2 regions of the Streptomyces sp. NPDC006711 genome follow, and region 2 is predicted to be linked to the other one. Evidence: predicted binding sites of a transcription regulator. Region 2 holds the regulator's gene; the other holds the start of a gene.

Region 1 (4,444 bases), on a different contig from region 2:
GTCGACGCGGCGCTGGAACGTCGTGAAGGACGACAGTTCCGTGACTATGTCGCTCGCGGCTGCCTGCGCCCTGCCGAGCACGTCGAATGCCCAGGGCGGCGACTGCGCCCCGCCCTTGTCCTCATGTGTTGTCACGCCACTCTCCCCCGTACACCCCGCGTACACCCTTGACCGCAGCGCAACTCTAGCCAGAGCCTTTGCGATTCACAGTCGTACCGTCGCTGAGAGCGACTGGAACTGGCCATCGGAGGCGCACAATTGGCGCGGAGCGGGTCTATTTGGCGGTCTTCAGCGTTATGCCGCCGTTGTCCGTGGTCAGGTTCAGGTGGTGGGGGGCGGCGGGGTCGTCCCGTATGGAGAGGTTCTTGCTGCCGTTCTGGGTCTGGGCCACGACGTGGTACGGGGCGGGTGGGGCGGTCACCGTGATGCTGCCGTTGGCGGTCTGGGCCGTGATGTCCTGCGCGGTGGCGGGGGTCAGGGAGATCGAGCCGTTGGACGCCCTGGTGGTGATGCCTGTGCCCTTCAGGCCCTTCGCCTCGATCGAGCCGTTCGTGGTGCGGATGTCGACGGGGCCCGTCGCGCCGTTCACCACGACGCGGCCGTCGTCGGAGGAGACCTTCACCGCGCCGACCGCCGAGAAGTGCAGGCCGCCCGCCGTGGTGGAGCCGGTGACCGGGATGCCGGCGGGGACGTCGACCGTGTAGTCCACCGAGCAGTGGCCCGGGCAGCCTCCGAGTACCAGGACGTTGTTCTCCACGCGGTACGTCGGGGTGTCCGGCTTGGACTTGTCCCGGTAGGTGACCTCGCGGTGCACCGCCGTCCTGCTCAGGTGCTGCTTGCCGCGCACCCGGAAGCCGTCCGACTTCCCCTCGATGCGGACCGCGGTGACCTTGTCCTTGATGGTTGTGTCGTCCTTGAACGTCTTGTCGTCCATCGGCCCGCACGCGCCGAGTGCGCCCGCCGCGAGCGCGGTGAGGGCCGCGGCCGCGCACGCGCGAGCCCGCCACCGGGAGGTGGAGGACTGGGCAGCAGCCGGCTTGGTGGTGGACCCGTTGGCGGACTCGGTGGTGGACCACGTGGTGGACTGGGTGGTGCTCATTGACTCTCCTGCGCGGACGCCCCTCGGGGCGGCCCCCGTGCCGGTCCCCTCTGCCGGTCAAGCATGCCCGGCCCCCGTGCCCCCGCACCATGGGGCCAGCACCCTTGCCGAAGTTCGGTTTCCCGTACCCCCAGGCTTCGTACCCCCCGCCCCACTTGAAACGGCCGAGGGCGGCACCCCCGTGCTGGGAGTGCCGCCCTCGGCGTACAACGTGCGGCAGTGAACTGCCTGGAGCTACCGATCCGTTGGGATCAGAAGTCCATGTCACCGCCCGGCATGCCGCCCGGGGCACCGCCGGCGGCGGCCTTCTCCGGCTTGTCGGCGATGACGGCCTCGGTGGTGAGGAAGAGCGCCGCGATGGAGGCGGCGTTCTGCAGCGCGGAGCGCGTGACCTTCGCCGGGTCGATGATGCCCTCGGCGATCATGTCGACGTACTCACCGGTCGCGGCGTTCAGGCCGTGGCCGACGGGCAGGTTGCGCACCTTCTCGACGATGACGCCACCCTCGAGACCACCGTTGACGGCGATCTGCTTGAGCGGGGCCTCAAGGGCCAGCTTCACGGCCTTGGCGCCGGTCGCCTCGTCGCCCTCGAGCTCAAGCTTCTCGAACACCGCGGAGGCCTGGAGCAGGGCCACGCCACCACCGGCGACGATGCCCTCCTCGACGGCCGCCTTCGCGTTGCGAACGGCGTCCTCGATGCGGTGCTTGCGCTCCTTGAGCTCGACCTCGGTGGCCGCGCCCGCCTTGATGACGGCCACGCCGCCGGCGAGCTTGGCGAGGCGCTCCTGGAGCTTCTCGCGGTCGTAGTCCGAGTCGCTGTTCTCGATCTCGGCGCGGATCTGGTTGACGCGGCCCTGGACCTGGTCGCTGTCACCGGAGCCGTCGACGATGGTCGTCTCGTCCTTGGTGATGACGACCTTGCGGGCGCGGCCGAGCAGGTCGAGACCGGCGTTCTCCAGCTTCAGGCCGACCTCCTCGGAGATGACCGTGCCGCCCGTGAGGATGGCGATGTCACCGAGCATGGCCTTGCGGCGGTCGCCGAAGCCCGGGGCCTTGACGGCGACGGACTTGAAGGTGCCGCGGATCTTGTTGACGACCAGGGTCGACAGGGCCTCGCCCTCGACGTCCTCGGCGATGATCAGCAGGGGCTTGCCCGACTGCATGACCTTCTCGAGGAGCGGCAGCAGGTCCTTGACCGAGCTGATCTTCGAGTTGACGATCAGGATGTACGGGTCGTCGAGCGACGCCTCCATACGCTCCATGTCGGTGGCGAAGTACGCCGAGATGTAGCCCTTGTCGAAGCGCATGCCCTCGGTGAGCTCAAGCTCGAGCCCGAAGGTCTGCGACTCCTCGACGGTGATGACGCCTTCCTTGCCGACCTTGTCCATCGCCTCGGCGATGAGCTCGCCGATCTGGGTGTCGGCGGCGGAGATGGAGGCCGTCGAAGCGATCTGCTCCTTGGTCTCCACGTCCTTGGCCTGCTCCAGGAGGGCGGCGGAGACGGCCTCGACGGCCTTCTCGATGCCGCGCTTCAGGGCCATCGGGTTGGCGCCGGCGGCCACGTTGCGCAGACCCTCGCGCACCAGGGCCTGGGCGAGGACGGTCGCGGTGGTCGTTCCGTCACCGGCGACGTCGTCCGTCTTCTTGGCGACTTCCTTGACCAGCTCGGCGCCGATCTTCTCGTACGGGTCCTCGAGCTCGATCTCCTTGGCGATGGAAACACCATCGTTGGTGATCGTGGGGGCGCCCCACTTCTTCTCGAGGACGACGTTGCGGCCCTTGGGGCCGAGGGTGACCTTGACGGCGTCGGCGAGCTGGTTCATCCCGCGCTCGAGACCGCGCCGTGCCTCCTCGTCGAACGCGATGATCTTGGCCATGTGAAGTGGTCCTCCCGGACAGGGGTGGCGTTCTTCGTGGACCGTGTCGGTGCCCGCGACGGACGGCCTGCATCCCTTGTGGTTCCTTGCCCCACTCGGGTTGCGGGCCTCACTGACCCGATCCAAGTTCTGTCACTCTCACTGGGAGAGTGCTAAGCCCAATGATTAGCACTCGGCACCTGCGAGTGCAAGCGAGTCTCTTGAACCGGGGGGTGCCGCTTGGCGGGGTTGGCCGGTCCGTCGGGGTTGGGGGGGGGCTCTGCCCCCACGCCCCCGGCGCGGCTTCTGGCGGGGCCGCCTGCGCAGTTCCCCGCGCCCCTGGCGTGCCGTTGCCCTGCGGGCCGTGCTCGCCTCCCGCGCAGTTCCCCGCGCCCCTCAAACCCGCATCACGCCAGCGGGCCGTGCTCGCTTCTCGCGCAGTTCCTCGCGCCCCTGACACCCGCTGGCGCCTGCGAGCCGTGCCCGCGTCCCGCGCAGTTCCCCGCGCCCCTCAAACCCGCATCACGCCAGCGGGCCGTGCTCGCCTCCCGCGCAGTTCCTCGCGCCCCCAAACCCGCTGATACCTGCGAGCCGTGCCCGCGTCCCGCGCAGTTCCCCGCGCCCCTCAAACCCGCATCACGCCAGCGGGCCGTGCTCGCTACTCGCGCAGTTCCCCGCGCCCCTGACACCCGCTGATGCCTGCGGGGCGTGAGCGCCTCCCGTGCAGTTGCTCGCGCCTCTGAAGGGCTCGGTGCGGGGAATGCGTGAAGGGGGCCGCCCGGTGGGTGGTCCCCTTCATGCGTTTGTGCGTCGGTGGCCGATCGCGTCTCTATCAGACGGCGAGCTTGACCATGTCCGCCTGCGGACCCTTCTGGCCCTGCGAGATCTCGAACTCGACTCGCTGACCTTCTTCAAGGGTGCGGTAACCGTCCATCTGGATCGCGCTGTAGTGGACGAAAACATCCGCACCACCGTCGACCGCGATGAAGCCGTACCCCTTCTCCGCGTTGAACCACTTGACGGTGCCCTGAGCCATGCCTAACTCCCCTATTACTGGCCCTTGCACGGGGCCGCACTTCGCGGACCCGGGTCAGACCTGCACCCTCCGACAGGAGAGGGTGTGCGCCGGAACGCGTCGACCGCGGCTGAATGTATCTGCCCAACTGCCCTCTGCAACAGGTCAATCGGACGAGAATTCCGGGCACGCACGGGGAGCGGAATGCCATTTATTCTGCATTCCGGGGCAAGTCGGGCCGGGCAAAGCGCACTTAAGGCGCAAACGGCTCACACACTTTGACCCCATGTTGTCGCGTTCTCATATGCGCGTGGCACTCGGAGCGAGGGGGCTTCCCCAACTGTACCCCGCTCAACCATGTTGAATTGCCCCCTCCGCTTCCCGTGCGGAGGGGGCAATTCCGAAAGCGGTGGGCGCGGTTCAGCCGCCGGCGACCGCCGGAATGATCGAGACACCGGCGCCGTCCGGCGTCGC
Region 2 (4,444 bases):
AACGCGCGCGTCAACTCCGTACGGACGAAAAGGGGGTTGGTCAGGGCCTGTTTGTGCAGCGCGTTGGCGCCCGACTCGGGGCACACGAGGAAGGCGGTGCCCAGTTGTGCCGCGTCCGCGCCGGCCGCGAGCACCGCCGCGATCTGGGCGCCGCGCATCAGGCCGCCCGCGGCGACGATCGGCAGCTGGACGCTGTCGCGTACGAGGGCGATCAGGGTGAGCAGTCCGATGCCCGCGCCGCCGGCCTGCGCATCGTCGCGGAAGGTGCCCTGGTGGCCGCCCGCTTCGACGCCCTGCACACACACCGCGTCGGCCCCCGCCCACTGCGCGGCCTGGGCCTCCTGGGGCGTGGTCACGGTGACGATCGTGTAGGTGCCGATCTTCGCGAACGCGTCCACGACCGCGCGGTCGGGGCAGCCGAAGGTGAAGGAGACGACGGGCACCGGGTCCTCGCGCAGGATGGCGAGCTTGGCCTCGTAGTTGTCGTCGCCCCCGGTGTCCGCGTCGCCCAGCGGCGTCTCGTACCAGGTGGCCTCGCCCGCGAGCTGGTGGCGGTAGACCTCGATGGCGGCGGGGTCGGTGCCGGGGTCCTGGGGCATGAACAGGTTGACGCCGAAGGGCCGGCCGGTCAGGCCGCGCACCTGCTTGATCTCCTGGTACATGCCGTCGGCCGTCTTGTACCCGGCGGCCAGGAAGCCGAGCCCCCCGGCCTCGGACACGGCCGCGGCCAGCGCCGGACCGGAGGCGCCGCCCGCCATGGGCGCCTGCACGATCGGATACCGGCAGAGATCGGTCAAAGCCATGCTTGCATCGTGCCACGACGTCGCTCCCGCACCGAATCGCCGGTCGCCGGAACGTGGAGGGGATGCGAAAAGGGGGCCGGGGTGGTGACCCCGGCCCCCTTCCCGTACGGCCTACCGGCCGTTGAAGGCGTCCTTCAGGCGGGAGAACAGGCCCTGCTGGCCCGGCTGGAACTGGCCCGTGGGGCGCTCCTCGCCGCGCAGCTTGGCCAGCTGACGCAGCAGGTCCTCCTGCTGCGGGTCCAGCTTGCTCGGGGTCAGGACCTCCACGTGCACGATGAGGTCACCGCGCCCGCCGCCGCGCAGATGCGTGATGCCGCGGCCGTGCAGCGGGATGGACTGGCCGGACTGGCTGCCCGGGCGGATGTCCACCTCCTCCATGCCGTCCAGCGTCTGGAGCGGCACCTTCGTGCCGAGCGCCGCCGCCGTCATGGGGATGGTGACCGTGCAGTGCAGGTCGTCGCCGCGCCGCTGGAACACGTCGTGCGCCAGCTCGTGGATCTCCACGTACAGGTCGCCCGCGGGGCCGCCGCCGGGGCCGACCTCGCCCTCGCCCGCGAGCTGGATGCGGGTGCCGTTGTCGACACCGGCCGGGATCTTCACGGTCAGGGTGCGCCGCGAGCGGATGCGGCCGTCGCCCGCGCACTCCGGGCACGGTGTGGGCACCACGGTGCCGAAGCCCTGGCACTGCGGGCAGGGCCGCGAGGTCATGACCTGACCGAGGAAGGACCGGGTGACCTGGGACACCTCGCCGCGACCGCGGCACATGTCACAGGTCTGCGCGGAGGTGCCGGGGGCGGCGCCCTCGCCCGAACAGGTCGTGCACACCACGGCGGTGTCGACCTGGATCTCCTTGGTGGTGCCGAAGGCCGCCTCGTTGAGGTCGATCTCCAGGCGGATCATGGCGTCCTGGCCCCGGCGGGTCCGCGAGCGCGGGCCGCGCTGGGATGCCGTGCCGAAGAAGGCGTCCATGATGTCCGAGAAGTTGCCGAAGCCGCCCGCGCCGAAGCCGCCGGCCCCGCCACCGCCGCCCGACGACGACAGCGGATCCCCGCCGAGGTCGTAGACCTGCTTCTTCTGCGGGTCCGACAGGACCTCGTACGCGGCGTTGATCTCCTTGAAGCGCTCCTGCGTCTTCGGGTCCGGATTCACATCCGGGTGGAGTTCGCGTGCGAGGCGCCGGAACGCCTTCTTGATCTCGTCCTGTGATGCGTCGCGGCGCACGCCGAGTACGGCGTAGTAGTCCGTGGCCACTTACGACTCCGCCAGGATCTGTCCGACGTAACGTGCCACTGCGCGTACCGCTCCCATCGTTCCGGGGTAATCCATGCGGGTCGGTCCGACCACGCCGAGTTTGGCGACCGCCTCGCCGCCGGAACCGTAGCCGACCGACACGACGGACGTGGAGTTCAGTCCTTCATGGGCGTTGTTCTCGTGCCCGATGCGTACGGTCATGCCCGATTCCTTGGCCTCGCCGAGCAGCTTGAGGAGCACGACCTGCTCCTCAAGTGCTTCCAGCACCGGCCTGATGGTCAGCGGGAAGTCGTGTCCGAAGCGGGTCAGATTGGCGGTGCCGCCGATCATCAGCCGCTCCTCGGTCTCTTCGACCAGGGTTTCGAGGAGGGTGGCGAGGACCGTCGAGACGGTTCCCCGGTCCTCCGGTTCAAAGGACTCCGGCAGGTCCTGCACGAGCTGCGGCACGTCCGCGAAGCGGCGTCCCACCACCCGTGCGTTGAGCCGGGCCCGCAGGTCCGCGAGCGCGGCCTCGCCGAACGGCGCCGGGCAGTCGACCATACGCTGCTCGACCCGGCCGGTGTCCGTGATCAGCACCAGCATGAGCCGGGCCGCGGCGAGTGAGAGCAGTTCCACATGCCGCACCGTCGAGCGGGTCAGCGACGGGTACTGCACGACCGCCACCTGCCGGGTCAGCTGCGCGAGCAGCCGCACCGTACGGGCCACGACGTCGTCCAGGTCCACCGCGCTGTCCAGGAAGTTCTGGATCGCGCGGCGCTCGGGCGACGACAGGGGCTTGACGCCCGCGAGCCGGTCGACGAAGAGCCGGTAGCCCTTGTCGGTCGGGATGCGGCCGGCGCTGGTGTGGGGCTGGGCGATGAAGCCCTCCTCCTCCAGGACCGCCATGTCGTTGCGCACGGTCGCCGGTGAGACGCCCAGCGCGTGCCGCTCGGTCAGGGCCTTCGACCCGACCGGCTCCTCGGTGCCGACATAGTCCTGGACGATGGCGCGCAGCACCTCGAGCCTGCGTTCACTGAGCATCGCGCACACCTCCAGTAGCTCCAGTAGCCGTCCGTTTGGCACTCACTGTGTTCGAGTGCCAGCAATCCCCGGCCAGTGTACGGCCGACCGGTACGCCCCTAGCAAGGGCGGCCGACCACGCTACCTCGCGGCGTCGCTCCCGGATCGCGGATAGCGTCGCCTCATGGACATCCGTTGGGAAGAGTTCGGCTGGGAGCGCCTGGGTGACGCAGTGGGGCGCAGACGCCTGCCGGGCTGGGACGCGACCGCCGCGCTGGTCGCCGGCGAGGACGCGCTGCTCCTGTACGACACCGGCGCGACGCTGCGTGAGGGCGCCGAACTGCGGGCGCAGGCGCAGGCCCTGTTCGGCCGCCGTGTGACCCACATCGCGCTCAGCCACCCCCATTTCGACCATGTCCTCGGCACGGCGGCCTTCTCCGGCGCCCAGGTGTACGGGGCCGTCGGCATCGAGCGGGCCCTGGACCCCGAGGAGCTGCGCTCGGACGCGGTACGCCAGGGAGTGCCCGAGCGGGACGCGGCCGAGGCGGCCGACCTGCTGGTGCTGCCCCACCACGCGGTGTCCGGCGAGTGGACGCTCGACCTGGGCGGGCGCCAGGTGCTGCTCGCCAACGTGGGACCCGGGCACAGCGGGCACGACCTGGTGGTGCTCATCCCCGCGAGTGGCGGGTCGCCGGAGATCGTCCTGTGCGGCGACCTCGTGGAGGAGTCGGGCGAGCCGCAGGCGGGCCCGGACGCGGTCGGCACGCGCTGGCCGGCCGCCCTGGACCGGCTGCTGTCGCTCGGCGGCCCGGCAGCGGTGTACGTGCCCGGGCACGGGGCGGTGGTGGACGCGTCCTTCGTCCGCGCCCAGCGTGACCAACTCGCCGTCAGATTCGGCGTGTCGTAGCGCCGGCCGCCCGTATCGTCTGACGCATGCGCAGCTACAGCCCCGACCTGACCCCACCCTGGAAGAAGAAGCAGGCGCCTGTTCCCGAGGTTCCCGCCGAGGCCGATCTCGTCGTCGAGGAGGTCTCCACGGGGTTCTGCGGGGCGGTGATCCGCTGCGAGAAGACGGCGCAGGGGCCGACCGTCACCCTGGAGGACCGTTTCGGCAAGCACCGGGTCTTCCCCATGGAGCCGCGCGGCTTCCTCCTGGAGGGCCGGGTCGTCACCCTCGTACGCCCCTCGGCGGTCGCGCCCGCGCCCGTGCGCCCCGCGCGCACCGCGTCCGGTTCGGTGGCCGTGCCCGGGGCGCGGGCGCGGGTCGCGCGGGCGGGCCGGATCTACGTCGAGGGGCGGCACGACGCGGAGCTCGTGGAGAAGGTGTGGGGGGACGACCTGCGCGTCGAGGGCGTCGTCGTGGAGTACCTGGAGGGCATCGACGATCTTCC

The links. Region 2 encodes HrcA, which represses chaperone genes, less so after heat shock. Its sites were predicted from a motif close to TTNGCACTCNGNNNNNCNGAGTGCNAA; they were not measured.
Region 1: groL (chaperonin GroEL) is a predicted target of HrcA. The motif match lies at 3,106-3,132, and genes of this name have one in related genera.

Annotation. Positions count from the first base shown of each region.
Region 1 covers NZ_JBIAGO010000012.1:175,157-179,600, forward strand. Annotated here, with positions in the region: gene ACFYM2_RS23490 (hypothetical protein) at 1-135, opposite strand, end outside; gene ACFYM2_RS23495 (DUF4097 family beta strand repeat-containing protein) at 275-1,099, opposite strand; gene groL (chaperonin GroEL) at 1,351-2,976, opposite strand; gene ACFYM2_RS23505 (cold-shock protein) at 3,788-3,991, opposite strand; gene ACFYM2_RS23510 (ubiquitin-like small modifier protein 1) at 4,391-4,444, opposite strand, start outside.
Region 2 covers NZ_JBIAGO010000031.1:514-4,957, reverse strand. Annotated here, with positions in the region: gene ACFYM2_RS33515 (nitronate monooxygenase) at 1-803, opposite strand, end outside; gene dnaJ (molecular chaperone DnaJ) at 915-2,054, opposite strand; gene hrcA (heat-inducible transcriptional repressor HrcA) at 2,055-3,074, opposite strand; gene ACFYM2_RS33500 (MBL fold metallo-hydrolase) at 3,238-3,960, shown strand; gene ACFYM2_RS33495 (DUF3097 domain-containing protein) at 3,987-4,444, shown strand, end outside.